Regions from separate parts of the Metabacillus sp. KH_069 genome, predicted to be linked through region 2. Evidence: riboswitches for the same ligand, from Rfam matches in the RefSeq annotation. Region 2 holds a riboswitch; the other holds the start of a gene.
What was found. A riboswitch is a leader RNA that binds a small molecule or an ion and turns the genes downstream of it on or off. The one in region 2 is predicted to bind glycine.

Region 1: another riboswitch for glycine. It lies ahead of gcvT (glycine cleavage system aminomethyltransferase GcvT); the one in region 2 lies ahead of AC3ISE_RS21975 (amino acid permease).

The regions. Positions count from the first base shown of each region.
Region 1 is NZ_CM174460.1:2,976,926-2,984,620, forward strand. It holds gene AC3ISE_RS14955 (lipoate--protein ligase family protein) at 1-312, opposite strand, end outside; gene AC3ISE_RS14960 (rhodanese-like domain-containing protein) at 532-903, shown strand; gene gcvPB (aminomethyl-transferring glycine dehydrogenase subunit GcvPB) at 993-2,453, opposite strand; gene gcvPA (aminomethyl-transferring glycine dehydrogenase subunit GcvPA) at 2,446-3,792, opposite strand; partial or broken gene gcvT (glycine cleavage system aminomethyltransferase GcvT) at 3,818-4,920, opposite strand; glycine riboswitch at 5,081-5,192, opposite strand; gene AC3ISE_RS14980 (DEAD/DEAH box helicase) at 5,498-7,180, shown strand; gene AC3ISE_RS14985 (YqhG family protein) at 7,205-7,695, shown strand, end outside.
Region 2 is NZ_CM174460.1:4,388,036-4,395,730, forward strand. It holds gene AC3ISE_RS21970 (MFS transporter) at 1-275, shown strand, start outside; partial or broken gene AC3ISE_RS21975 (amino acid permease) at 602-1,955, opposite strand; glycine riboswitch at 2,086-2,165, opposite strand; gene AC3ISE_RS21980 (helix-turn-helix domain-containing protein) at 2,295-3,518, opposite strand; gene AC3ISE_RS21985 (MFS transporter) at 3,640-4,935, shown strand; gene AC3ISE_RS21990 (TerD family protein) at 5,034-6,254, opposite strand; gene AC3ISE_RS21995 (GNAT family N-acetyltransferase) at 6,760-7,401, opposite strand; gene AC3ISE_RS22000 (L-dopachrome tautomerase-related protein) at 7,575-7,695, opposite strand, start outside.

The sequences.
Region 1 (7,695 bases), 1.4 Mb from region 2:
CTTTGGCATTTCAGGATGCTCTTCTGACACGATGACGCTGTAGGTCAGCTCTTTGTCATGAAGAACCCCCCTGCCTCCTGTCGGCCTGCGGACAAATCCCAGCCCGTACTCTTTAACGGCATCAAGATCAATTTCTTTTTCGGCTTTCTGAAAGTATCCAACTGAAAGAGTGGCCGGGTTCCAGCCGTAAAAACGAATGACCGGCGGGATCATTCCCTGACTGTTCCATTCAAGCAGCGCTTCATCTAATGCCATATTATAGGACGGGGAACAATTCCCTGAATCAATAAATCTCCAAGTTTCTTTAGCCATCTTCATACCCCATTTTCCATGATAAGTATGTATTTCATTTTCTGTGCCTTACCTAGTCTATCAAAAAGAAGGCAAGGTTGAAAATATTTATGTCTTATTCATAGATGACAATTTGATCCTGCTCTTATATAATAGTAGTTGTCCAATATTATTAAAGTTCATTTGAACTTGTCTTAGAAAAGTTGCTTATAAAGGAGTCGGGTCAGCTTGACAACATGGATTTTTTTATTGATTCTATTAGGTGCACTAGCAGCCTACACGATTTACTCTTATTTTTACCAGCGTAAAATTATGAAAACATTAACGGAAGAAGAATTCCGAGCAGGATACAGAAAAGCTCAGTTAATTGATGTCCGTGAACCAAATGAATTTGACGGCGGACATATTCTTGGAGCAAGAAACATTCCTTTATCTCAAATGAGACAAAGACATAAGGAAATCCGCAAAGATCAGCCTGTCTACATCTACTGCCAAAACACTGTCAGAAGCGGACGCACAGCTCAAATGCTGAAAAGAAAAGGCTACAATGATCTTTACATGCTAAAAGGCGGCTTTAAGGGCTGGGGCGGTAAAATTAAAGCAAAGAAATAAGAAGAAGTCTGCAGACAGTTCTGCAGACCCTTTTTTATCTAATATAGAAAAAAGGATCCGCAGAAGAGCGAATCCTTTTTTTGCATCTTTTATTGCTTTTGATAACGCAAGATCGGTTTTCTTGCTGCTGTTGTTTCATCTAAGCGGCTGACAACTGTCGTATGCGGGGCTTCCTGGACGATTTCAGGGTTTTCTTCCGCTTCTTTTGCGATTTGGAGCATCGCCTCAATAAATGAATCTAACGTTTCTTTTGATTCTGTCTCAGTCGGTTCAATCATGATGCATTCTTCAACGTTTAACGGGAAGTAGATTGTTGGCGGATGATAGCCGAAATCAAGCAGCCTTTTTGCGATATCAAGCGTACGGACCCCTAATTTTTTCTGGCGCTTGCCTGACAGAACAAATTCGTGCTTGCAATGTCTGTCAAATGGCAGATCATAAGCTTCTGAAAGTCTTCTCATCATATAGTTGGCGTTTAGTACTGCATATTCCGTCACCGCTTTTAATCCATCAGGTCCCATTGTGCGAATATAAGTATATGCACGGACATTGATTCCGAAGTTTCCGTAGAATGGCTTTACTCTGCCGATAGACTGCGGGCGGTCATAGTCAAACGTATATTTATCATCTCTTTTTACTAAAACAGGTTTTGGCAAGTACGGAATCAGATCAGCTTTTACTCCGACTGGACCAGATCCAGGACCGCCTCCTCCGTGAGGGCCGGTAAATGTTTTATGAAGATTTAAATGAACGACATCAAATCCCATATCGCCGGGACGTGCCTTGCTTAGTACGGCATTTAAATTTGCACCGTCGTAATAAAGCTTGCCTCCTGCATCATGAACAATTTTCGCCATTTCCAATATATTTTCTTCAAAAAGGCCCAGGGTATTAGGATTCGTCAACATAAGCGCAGCTGTATCGTCCCCTACCACACGCTTTAAATCATCAAGATCAACAAGCCCCTGTTCGTTTGATTTAACCGTAATCGTCTCAAATCCCGCTACAGTGGCAGATGCCGGATTTGTTCCGTGAGCCGAGTCAGGAACAATTACTTTAGTCCGGTTCAAGTCATTGTTCGCTTCATGATAAGCACGGATCATCATCAGGCCGGTCCATTCACCATGAGCTCCTGCTGCAGGCTGAAGTGTAACTTCATCCATTCCGGTAATTTCAATGAGATGCTCCTGTAAATCATACATTAGCTCAAGTGCACCCTGAACTGTACTCTCATCCTGTAATGGATGAATATGAGCCAATCCTGCCATACGCGCAACATTTTCATTAATTTTCGGATTGTACTTCATCGTACAGGATCCAAGCGGATAAAACCCGGAATCAACTCCATGGTTTCTCTTGGAAAGAGCTGTATAATGTCTCATGATATCAAGTTCAGATACTTCCGGAAGTTCAGCATCATCTGCACGCAAATATTCACTTGGAATCAATTCATCTGCTGCCAATTCAGGGATATCCAATGAAGGCAAACTATAGCCTGTTCGTCCTGGTTTTGTCAGTTCAAATATTAATGGCTGATCCTGCTTATTCATGTCCATCCCCCAATTCCTTAACAAATAAGTCAATTTCTTCTTTTGTGCGCAATTCAGTTACCGCAACAAGCATGTGGTTTTCAAGCTCGGGGTATACACTGCCTAAATCGAAACCTCCAATGATGTCCTTTTGAATAAGCTTCGCATTTACCTCTTTAATCGGTTTGTTTAATTTAATGACGAATTCGTTAAAAATTGCCCCTTCAAATGGAACTTCAATCCCGCTTGCAGTAAATTCTTTTTTAGCGTAATTTGCTTTTTGAATATTTTGCAAAGCCATCTCTTTTACGCCTTTTTTTCCCAGTGCAGTCATGGCAACCGAGGCTGCCAAAGCATTTAAAGCCTGATTTGAACATATATTAGAAGTCGCTTTGTCACGTCTAATATGCTGCTCACGTGCCTGCAGGGTTAAGACAAACCCGCGTCTGCCTTGTTCATCTGTCGTTTGTCCAACCAATCGTCCCGGTACTTTGCGGAGCAATTTTTGAGTTACAGCAAAATATCCGCAGTGCGGTCCGCCAAAAGCAGTAGGAATACCGAATGGCTGAGCATCGCCTGCCACAATATCAGCTCCAAATTTCCCAGGAGGTGTTAAAGCTCCCAGCGCAAGCGGATTAGAAGACACGATAAACATGCTCTTTCCTGTGTGAGCAATAGGTTCAATGTCTTTAAGCGGCTCGACTTGCCCGAAGAAGTTTGGATATTGCACAACGACAGCCGCAACATCGTTTGACATTTCCGCTTTTAAAGCTTCAAGATCGGTTACGCCATTTTTCACTGGCACTTCTACTACTTCAATGTACTGTCCTTTTGCATATGTTTTCAGAACATCTCTGCTTTCCGGGTGAACAGCTTTTGAAACGATGACTTTTTTCTTTTTTGTTTGACCGGCAGCAAGCATGGCAGCTTCAGCCAGAGAAGTACCGCCGTCGTACATGGATGAGTTTGCAACATCCATTCCAGTAAGCTCAGCGATCATCGTTTGAAATTCAAAGATGGCCTGAAGCTCGCCTTGTGATATTTCAGGCTGATACGGAGTGTAGGCTGTATAAAACTCTGATCGTGAAATAACATGATCTACGATGATCGGCATGTAATGATCATATACACCTGCGCCAAGGAAAGAAGCATTGCTTCTTAAATCCTTGTTTTTAGAAGCAAGCTCACTCAGCTCACCTACAAGTTCCGTTTCAGACTTTGCTTGTTTGATCTTGTATTCCCCCTGAAAACGCACACTCTCGGGAATATCTGAGAAAAGCTCATCTATAGAAGATACTCCGACAGCGTCAAGCATTTCCTGCTGATCTTGTTCTGTCATCGGCAAATAACGATGTTTCATGGATGTGTTCCCCTTTCAAACTAGTTCATTTTTTTGGTCGTTTATAAAAAGGTGTTGAAACTACAACTGCTTTTAAGCGTTTCTTGCGCACCTGAACACTCACTTCAGAGCCTGGTTCTGCAAATTCCTTTTTCAGCAGAGCCCAGCCTATATTTTTCTTTAATGTAGGAGATTGAGTGCCGGTCGTTACCTCGCCGATTTGTTCGTCTCCATGAAATACTTCATAACCATGCCTTGGAATCCCCTTGTCAATCATCTCTATACCGACAAGCTTTCTTGCTGTGCCATTCTCTTTTTGTTCTTTTAATACATCTTTCCCGATGAAGTCTGTCTCTTTATTCGGTTTTACCGCAAAGCCAATTCCTGCCTCAATCGGAGTAATGTCCTTAGTAAGCTCCTGGCCATACAAAGGAAGATTTGCTTCAAAGCGCAGTGTATCGCGTGCCCCTAAACCGCAAGGAAGAATTCCATCATTTTTGCCTGCTTTTAAAATCGCACTCCAAAGGGAAGGCGCTTCTGAAGAAGGGCAATAGATTTCAAAGCCGTCTTCGCCTGTATAACCCGTTCTTGAGACAAGCGCTTTTACATCATTTATGACAACGTCATCTTTGAATTTAAAAAACTTGATTTCACTTAAATCTGTTTCTGTTAATTGTTGTAGAATTGATTCAGCTTTTGGACCCTGTATGGCCAGCTGGGCAATTTCAGATGAAACATTATGCAGCTCTGCATCTCCGAATTTGTGCGAGACCAGCCAATCATAATCTTTTTCAATATTTGAAGCATTTACGACTAATAAATAATGAGAGTCTGATTTTTTATAAATTAATAAATCGTCCACTGTTCCGCCATCTTCATAGCACATAGCCGTATACTGGGCTCCGCCGTCTTTCAGCAGGGAAACATCATTCGTCATCGTTTTTTGAAGAAAAGCGAGACTGTCCGTGCCTGTCACTTCAATTTCACCCATATGCGAAACATCGAATAAGCCTGCCATTTCCCGAACGGCTTCGTGCTCCTCTTTAATAGAAGAAAATTGAACGGGAAATGCCATCCTCCAAAATCAATGGTCTTTGCTCCATGCTCTTTATAAACATCAAATAATGGTGTTCGCTTTAAATCCGCCATAATCAAATCGCCTCCCCAAAAAGTATAAAAAAAGGACAGAGACCCCCCTTTTATGTAAAAAGGAAGTCTCTGTCCCTGCACCTGAAAGTTTACCTTGCCAATATATGCAAAGCTTTCCCCTTTGGTGGTTTGCTGCTTTCACAAACTCTCTCCAGAGTTGCGTCAAACAAGAGTTCTTTTGCCTGAGAGATTCACAGATGTTTGCTCCTTCGGCGCTGCGTTTGCGGCATACATCCAATGAAGCCGCCGGCAGTCTCTCCCCTTGTTCTCATTCGCTCATATTTTCTTTAAAACTGGTCATACTAAGAAATAACATTCTTTGACATTTTGACATTTTTGACAAAAGAAGCTTGCTGACTGAAAAGTAAGTATGTTAGCAACTTTCTTACTTATTAACATCCTACCATTATGAACAATATTCATCAATCTATTTTTACACAAATATTAAACATATATTTTAGTTTAATGTTCGTGTTTAACCTATTTTATTTGTATTTTATCATAATAAACTACGAATTCACACTTTAAAGTGAACGATCCAGTATAACAATACCTTTTCTTGAAAGGGCTGTCATTAATGAATGTAAAAATCAACTTTGATTCCTCCTGGCAGGATACTTTTTTTAAGAAACTTGAAGATGATGGACCCTGGGCAAGCTGGGAAAATTACAAACTCGCCTGTGAAGTGCAAAAACATTTAATTGTTCCTTCATTTGAAGGCTTGCAGGCACCAAATCATCTGACCGATTTCACACCGCTTCCTCACCAATTAGAGGTTGCAAGACAAGTAGTAGAGCATATGAACGGCAAAGCGATACTGGCAGATGAGGTAGGGCTTGGAAAAACGATTGAAGCCGGACTGATTGTAAAAGAATATATGATCCGCGGACTGGCCAATAAGATCTTAATTCTTGTGCCGGCCTCCCTTGTTTCACAATGGGCAAGAGAACTGCATGAAAAATTCTATATTCCAGCTGTTGAGCAGAAAAAGAGCTATGTATGGGAAGCATGTGATGTGGTTGTTTCTTCTATTGATACAGCAAAACGAAGTCCTCACAGGGAAATTGTCCTTGCCCAGCAATATGATTTAGTCATTATAGATGAGGCTCATAAACTCAAAAATAATAAAACAAAAAACTATGAATTTGTTCAGAGCCTGAAAAAGAAATACTGCCTGCTTCTGACAGCAACTCCAATCCAAAACCGTGTAGAAGAGATTTTCAATCTTGTCTCTCTTCTTAAACCCGGTCATCTTGGAAACGAAGCTTATTTTTCAGAAGTTTTCTCAGCAAAAAATCGCTCACTCGAACATCATGAGCATCTGCAGGAGCTTGTCAACAAGGTAATGATTCGAAACCGCCGCGGCGATACCGGAATTGACTGGCCTAAACGCCATGTTGAAACGGTTCCAATTGAACTCTCTCCAGCTGAACGAAATTTGTACACAGCTATTTCCAGGCTGAAATCGTTCGGAACGGCTGCTGCAAGCATGTTTTCCATCATGACCCTTCAAAGAGAAGCTTGCTCAAGCAGAGAAGCTGTGTATATGACGCTGAAAAAAATGATCGAGCGGCCTGATGGTGAGGCCTCCCCGCTTCCTGAACCTATTATCAGGGAATTGATGCAGTGCATTGATGAGGTGGACGGAAACTCTAAAGCTCAAAAAACAGTAGAGCTTATTAAAAGAATTGATGATAAAGTGATCATTTTTACTGAATACCGTGCCACTCAATTTTACCTGCAGTGGTTTTTGCAGCAGCACGGCATTACTTCTGTTCCTTTTCGGGGAGGATTTAAGCGGGGCAAAAAAGATTGGATGAAAGATTTATTTAAAAACCGCGTTCAAGTGCTTATTGCAACAGAAGCCGGGGGCGAAGGCATAAATCTTCAATTTTGCAATCACATCATCAATTATGACCTGCCCTGGAATCCCATGCGGCTAGAACAGCGAATTGGCCGGATTCATCGCCTCGGTCAGGAAAAGGACGTTTACATTTATAACATGGCTACAAAAAACACGGTAGAAGAGCATATATTAAAACTGCTTTATGAAAAAATTAATCTATTCGAAAAAGTAATCGGTGAGCTTGATGAAATCTTAACCAAACTGGATATTTCCAATTTTGAAGATCATTTGCAGGATATTCTCTTTCAATCAAAAAGCGAGGGCGAAATGAAAATCAAAATGGAAAATTTAACATCCATCCTTCATTTTGCAGAACAGGAACAATCAGAACAAAAAGCTGCAAATGGAAAGTAAAATTAGGCAAGGAGGCTTGACGATATGCTGCAGCAAGAGATCAGCCAATTCTTAGAAAGTTTTTTCACAGCAAATTCATGTCAGATCACAGATAAACAGCCAGAGTATATGACTGTGCAGTTAACAATCGAAATGGATAAAGAGCTGATGAATCGGCCTTTTTACTGGACCTATCTTGAAAAAACCGGCGGTGTTCCAAATCCTATGCAGCTGACATTTCTTACAGATGCCAAACAGGCTCCAGAAGATTTAAAAGGAGAAATCATGCATTTCGGGGCACCGCGGCTCCATCAAATTTTCCGGACGAGCAAAAAGCTTGGAAGCCACATCCGCCTTTATGAAAGTCCTCCGAACAAAGGAAGCTCTCAATCTCTGCATCCATGGCTCGGAGTAAATATCATGGTATCTTATCAGAGCGACAAAAAGAAGGACCAGCTTTATTCAATCGGTCTCCATTTGATCAGCGGCGCAATCATTGAAAACTTCCAGGATCAATTGGAAAAAATGACGCTTAC
Region 2 (7,695 bases):
CAACATCCACCCAGCTTTATTTGATCGACCTTGCCGGTATTTATCAGCCAAAAGCAACAGGACTCGCCGCTTCATTGATGCCAGTCGCAAGCAATGTCGGTATCGCTTTTGGCTCCGCACTAGGCGGAATCGTTTACCATCAAGGAGATTTGATGAATGTGACATGGGTCGGCGGACTAGTTGCCATCTCCGCAAGTCTCCTAACTTTCCTAAGCCATCGCTTAGACCAAAAGCAACAGGACACCACCCATAGAGAGAAGCTGCGGATTTCTTGATAGAATCCACCAAATAAAAGAAAAAAAAGAAGTATCAAGAACTTAGTTCTTTGGTACTTCTTTGTGTTTTTTCTGGTTCCGACCTTCAGTTCACGGATTAAAACACTTCCGCACTTCTGCTGCAGCCGGGATTGTGCGATTAATGGCGGTTTAGAACACTTCTGTTCTCCCGCTCCAGCCAGGATGTGCGATTAAACTCCGATTAGAACACTTCCAGTCTTCTGCTACAGCCAGGATGTGCGATTAAGCTCGGATTAGAACACTGCACATTCCTTCTACATTCTGAAAGTGCGCTTAAATTCAAATTAGCACTTGCGCACATTTCGTTATGCTCTATTAATGGATTTTCTTTTAAATCGAAACAAAACATACAGCAATATAAACCACAAAGGCGTCAGCATCAGCGCCGGACGTGTCTCATCCGCCACAAGCATCACGATCAGAATCAGTCCGAACAGCGCCAGCACCGCAAAGTTGATGAACGGCGCAAACGGAGCTTTGAATGCTGATTTAGCATGCAGGTCCTCACGGGTTTTCCGGTATTTAATATGACAGATCAAAATCACGCTCCACACCCAGATAAAGCAGATGGCACTGATTGTCGTCACAATGCCGAAGGCCTGCTCGGGAATCAGCTTGCTGAGAAGCGCACCCGCTGATACGATTGCAGTTGACAGCCACAGCGCATTGCCCGGCACATGCTGTTTCGTCAGATTTCTGAAGGAGGACGGCGCCTGGTCACGTTTGCTTAACGTAAACAGTATACGGCTTGTCGAAAACAGCCCGCTGTTGCAGGCAGATGCAGCAGACGTCAAAACAACGAAATTGATGATTCCCGCCGCAAGCGGAATGCCGATCAGGCTGAACGTCTTCACAAATGGACTCTCCGAAGCATTCAATTCCGTCCACGGATTGATGCTGAGCAGGACAATTAGAGCGCCGACGTAGAAAAACAAGATCCTGAGCGGTATTTTGTTGATGGCAGACGGAATGTTCTTTCTCGGATTGGACGTTTCCGCCGCCGACACACCAACCAGTTCCACCCCGACAAATGCAAACACAACCAGCTGAAACGAAAGCAAAAATCCGCTCATTCCGTTTGGAAACAAGCCGCCGTGCTCCCACAGATTGCTCACCGTAACAGCTCCCGCATCTGTCTGAAAGCCCATCACAATCAAGATCACCCCGACCACGATCAGAGCAAGAATCGTCACCACCTTGATCAGCGCGAACCAGAACTCCAATTCCCCAAAGAGCTTCACCGTGAGGAGATTGAGCCCAAGTAAAAGAAGCAAACACACAAGCGCCGGAACCCACTGCGGAATGTCATACCAGTATTGCACGTACACACCGACCGCAATCACATCGGCCATCGCCGTCATGATCCAGCAGAACCAATACGTCCACCCTGTCACAAACGCCGCCCGCGGCCCAAGATAATCTTCCGCAATATCCGTAAACGATTCATATCCCGCCTTTGACAGCAGCAGCTTCCCCAAGCGCCCTCATCATAAAAAACAATGCAACCCCGACAATCAAATAAGCGAATATAATCGACGGTCCCGCAAGCTGAATCGCCTTGCCCGAACCTAAAAACAACCCCGTTCCAATCGTTCCGCCAATTGCAATCAGCTGCACATGGCGGTTCGCCAAATCTCTCTTCAATTCCTGCTGTGCCATTCTGAACTCCTCCTTCTAAGCTGTAAAAAAATCCAATAAAAAAAGAGACTGGAAGAATCCCAATCTCTTTTTGAAGAATACCAAAATAGCATTTGCCGCCCCGCAAAAACGAGTAAACCAAACCCCAATTTCATACTCTTCTGTCCTTTTGCCTGAGATTGTGAACCCTTCGGCGCCGCCACTATCAGCGGTCTCTCCAGAAGCTGCTCCGGCTGTAGTGTGATCCACAGCCATCATAGCTTGCTTTATATTAAATTTGAGTATTTCTGAATAATGATTAATTGTAGGGGGTGGGGAGGGGTTTGTCAATGAATTCAGGTTATCTTCCTATTAGCAGGTTTACCCACTCATTCCGCCAAGCTCCTCATAAGTCTTCCTGCTAAACTCCTTATACGGCGAATCCGGCATCGACTCAAACTGTTCCACCGCTGTCCCGGCGGCTGCCAAAGCTTTATCTGAATTCCCAAGCTTTTCATAGCAAAGGGCTTTGTACGTATTGCTCAAATAAAACTGGGACAGATCAAACGGGTGGTGATGGTAGGGCGGAACTTCCGCCTGATCCAAATACCGGATGGCTTCTTCATATTCCCCGAGGCCATGCAGGGCTTTCCCTTTTTCAAGATAGAACCATTCCTTGAATTTCAGGATAGAATCAGCATCCTCTAAGTACGAATCGATGATCTCCAGTGCGGAATGGTAATCGTGCTTGACCGAAATGAGAGATTCGATGCTGAAAATGTGATAGCTCAGCCAGGAGCCTTCATCTTCTGAGAATTCAGCATATTGCTTCAATTTCATGATGTAGTAGTTATACAGCTCTGTGTCCTCAGCCATTTGGGCGGAAGCAGCCGCCAGCCGGTACAAATCATCGATCAGGTAATACGTTTTATTCTCTTTTGAAAAGGCGATCGCATCATTCATCACGCGCTTTGCAGACTCTGTGCTGCCGACTGCAAAGTGAAAAACCGCTTCATGATAATCGAGATCAAGACGCGTGATCGGATCGATATAGGCAAACCTTTCTTCGATCATTTTCCGCTCAAAAAGCAGAACCTCCAGCGCTTTTTCATAATGGTGACGGATAAAATGAACAATACTCCTAAACAGTCCAATACTCGCCCGCTTTTGAGTAAGGTTCATCTGCTCATACAGTGCCGCCGCTTTATCAATCGGTTCCTTCCATTCCTTCTCTTCCCGGTACAAACTGCGCCCATAGAGGTCGAGCAGCCTTGCCGCTTCATATCCCTGCTGGAGCTTATGGACATGGGGCTCTATAAGCTGAATGAGTTTTTCATACTTATCGGCTGGATCTTCCTTGCTTACGCTGTATTCTTTCTCTGCTTCATTTAGTACTTCTCTCAGCTCAACCACGTTAACCTCATTTACCAGCTGTGACACATCCACCTCAAGACGCTTCGCGATATAGGCCAGGCTTTCCATGGACGGATTCGCCTTATTGTTCTCAATCAGGCTGAGCATCCCTTTTGTCAGCTCTGATCCCGCAAGCTCTGCAAGTGTCAGCTTTTTCTGCTTCCGCAGGTTTCGTATTCGTTCCCCAATCATGGTTAACACCCCAATTTTTCTAATTAGTTTAATTTTATTAAACTTTCGCTTGAAATGGAATAGCAGAATGCGGTATAATTTGTTTAATTAAATTAAACTTTTGAAATATGGAGGGTTTTTAATGGAAGAAATAAGAAAATTAAAAATGGCGACCTACCATTTGTTCACCTTCACCATCAGCAAGCTCATCTCAACGTTCGGCGCACAGGTGTATGCCTTTGCCATCAGCTTCCACATCCTGCAGATCACAGGATCGGCCACAAGCTTTGCCGCAAACCTGCTCTGCAACATTCTGCCGCGGACGCTGATTTCACCCTTTGCAGGCTATGCCGCAGACAAATACTCACGGAAAAAAATTGTCATCCTCGCACAGATCTCGACTACCCTTGCCATCAGCGGACTTCTTTACGTAAGCCTGACCTATGGACTCTCATTGACCGCCATCTACATCACAACAAGCATCCTTGCCATCGCATCCACCTTTTCTTCCGTCACGTTTTCGTCATCCATCACCGGTTTAGTTGATGAAGCACGCATCCAGCGGGCAATGTCACTGAACCAAATCGCCATGTCATTCGCCGCAATCGGCAGCCCGGCAGCCGGCGGATTGTTGTATGGAGCCGTCTCAATGGAGACCTTTCTTATCATCTACATCGCCGCTTCCATCATAGCCGTACTCCTTGAATCAACCATGAACTTTACCCTCTTCGCAAAGCGCAGAACAGAAGGGAAGCCGAAAGAATCCATGTGGCAGAGCATGAGAGCAGGACTGCATTACTTAAAAACAAAGCAGGTGCTCATGACCCTGATCTGGCTCTCCCTCATCATCAACTTCCTGTTTGGGGCCTTTGAGGTAGGCTACTCCTACGTCCTGATCGAAAAGTTGAACCTGGCGTCCCGGCATTTCGGATTTACCCAGGGAGCCTTCGCCGCCGGCATGCTCGTCCTATCTATCTACTTCTCTGTCCGAAAAGAAGTCAAGTACCCGTTTCTCGTCTCAAAACGCGGCATACTAGCCATTGGCATCATCCTCGGAGCCACTGCGATGCCATTGATGATTGACTTGTCCTACTGGGCCATCTTCACCTTTTACATGATTCTCATGTTCAGTTTCGGTGCCATGATCATCATCATCAATACACCAATTCAGGTCATGATGCAGAAAATGATCGAAGACGACTACAAAGGCCGCGTCTTCTCCCTTATCGAAACGATGGCCATGGCTCTCATGCCCCTCGGAATGATTATATTCGGATTCCTGTACGACGCCGTACCGGGACAGTACATCCTGCTTGCCTCTGCAGCAATACTAATTGGGGTTGTCATTACTCTGGCAAGGCCGAGTGTGGTGAGGAAGGTGCATCCGGACCTGGATAGGGAAAAGAGAGTTTTGGCTGAAGCTGGGACTGTTGTGTAAAAGTAGTTTTTATAAATAGCATGCTATAAATCTAAAATAAGCAAAAAGCGGACTTACTAATTTAAAGGTAAGTCCACTTTTTTTAATGTATTCCTACTTTATTTATAATCATTAATCGGACCGGCATCCATGACGACTTCGACCATATTGGAAGCGCCCATCCTAAGTTTAGGCCTATACTCTGAGTTGGGTATACTATACAGCTCCAGCGGACTTATGATCACTCCATCTTGCGTATTATGGAGGATTCCGGGCACACAGGTATAGATCCGGTCGTTGTCATTGGCGTTTTTGGCGGAAATCGTAACGGAGGTTCCATTGTGATTATCGATGCTCATCGACACCTTGTATCGGTAGAAGGAACCTGCTCCGTTAGACTGGGCAGAGTATACGACAGGCACGACTGCGAGGATGTCGTTCGTTAACCTTAGTTTGATCACTTCTGTCTTCGTTGCCCGGCTGTCTCTCCCGACATCTCCCATATGTTCCACCGCTCCGCCTGCGAACCTTCTGAGAGGTGGTGTTCCTTTTGCCCCAAACATCGCGACATCGACCTGCCTGCCATCCTTCGTATAAACCAGCGCATAGATATCGTAATCAGTTCCAGTTTTCCAAGATACCGTAGCCGTAATTTCCGGTGTTTTTTCAATCATGACCGGCTTCTGGCCTTTGTCGAGATTGATCTTGCCCTTTACCTTTTCGAGAACGATTTTTTTCTCAGGAACAGGCGCCTTTACAGGTTCTTTAACGGGTTGCTTCTGAACCGGTTTCTGCTCGGAAGGCTTAGTCCCTTCCTCCGGTTCCACTTCCACACCGTAATTCTTACATAAGCCTTCAAGCCCGGAATCAAATCCGCGCCAGATTGATTTCGCCTTTGTCTGGCCATTCCTCACATATAACTCTAAAACCACAATCCCATTTTCCTTTGAAAAACTGGAGGGAGTTAACTCGACCACCTTGTCACCCGAGCGCACCTGGGCTTTTAAATTCCGCACATTCGCAAACCCCGTGTGGTTATCCTCTGTCAGCGTAATGGCAATCTTGCTGATTCCAGCAGGAGCTTTGCTCATATCAAATTCAAGATTATGTACTACCGTATTTCCCGCATTCTCAGATGGCAATAAAGTTGCAACACCGGAAGGGCCATTCGGTTGATTATAAAAGATAATTCCGCTGTCCCCCTGGACTTTATCTGTATCTGTTAAAAGAAAAGCCGTTAAAGAAATATCGATCGTATTTGACCGATCATAGCTCACAGTTAAATAGCCTTTTGGGGAACTTAAGACGGTATTTCCGCCCATTTGAAGCAATGCGTTCATTTATGACCACTCCTTGTTTCTATTAATCTATTATTATCCCACTGCAAAAGAGGTTTCTGCATGCAGCTTCTATACCATTGACTATGTCTATCATTCCACTGTGAATTATACCATTTTATTGAAAATTTGCGGGTTAATACTACTAGAAAATCGAGTAGAGGGACAATAAAGTAGTTTATTTTCGCCCCTCTCACAATACCGTACGTACGGTTCGCGTATACGGCGTTTCAAGGAATTGTTGCCGTCGCAGCAAGTCTATTGACTTTCTTGAGTTATCGTTTGGATCAGAAGCAGAAAAAGAGGGTTAGTGGGGAGAAGCTGCGGGTAGGTTGAGGGAATGTCATAGATAAAAGACTAAATAAAAAGAAGTACTAAGAACGTTTGAGGTGTTCTTTGGTACTTCTATTTTTGTATTAAGGCTGTTTTCGTAAGTTATTAAGGGATTTCAGGCAAAAATCACCTGTCAAACTCCAGATATAGCATTTTTTGGAGTTACTGGGACTGCTTAAAACTCGTCTGATTCCGATTCCTTTACAATCTTTAAGAAGGAAGCAGGAGCTGATGCATACGTTAATCCGTTCCAAGCATCTGATGATAAGTAATCCTTCATTATTGGCAAACAGGCTTCCAAGTCGTTTATCCGATGTCCAATAACCGGGTCTGTCAGCAAGGAAAAACCCATATCACTATACAACTTGATTGCCCGCAGGCTGCCAGGGTGTGTATGAAGAAAGACAGGATAGTCTTCTTTTCCTGCTTGTTTCATCACAGCTGTTAACAATGCTCGTCCAAGACCTTTTCCTTCCTGTTCTTTCACTACTTTAAACCAATGGATAGTGGAAATTTGCCCGTAAGCTTTCCAGATGAAACAAGTTCCGACCGGACGATTCTCCTTGTCACAAATGAAAAGGCAGCGTTCAAAAAATTGCTCTTCCTGTCCTCCATAAACTTGTTGAAAAAACTGATTCATAAATCCGTCATAGCTTGCAGCATCTTCTGCAGAATCAAACTGCATCCTTTTCCAAATCGCTAATTCCTCTTGCCTGCAGCATCGCAAAGAATAATCAGCAGGTATATCTGAAAAAGCCTCTTGGCGGACCTCTTTACACATCATAAACAAATTTTTATCTTCAATTTTTTCCAGCAAGTATTTTTTCTCCTTTCTCATTTTTTAAGCTTCAAAACACTTTGTGAACTGACCTTGTTCGAAATGGTGCTAAAGGGGCATTAATGCTTCTGCATTGTCTTTCCCTCAAATGCTGACTTATGCTCCAAAAAAGGCAGCTCCCTGATGAGGATAGCTACCTTCGTTTAAGATTATTATGAAAAGGTAGGAGCAGGGAATTCATCAATTCTCATACGAAGTAAACTATATGGTTTTTCCCGCAGGTCTCTTCCATAATGAAATCTCGCCTGCCGATGTAATTGATTCACAATGACA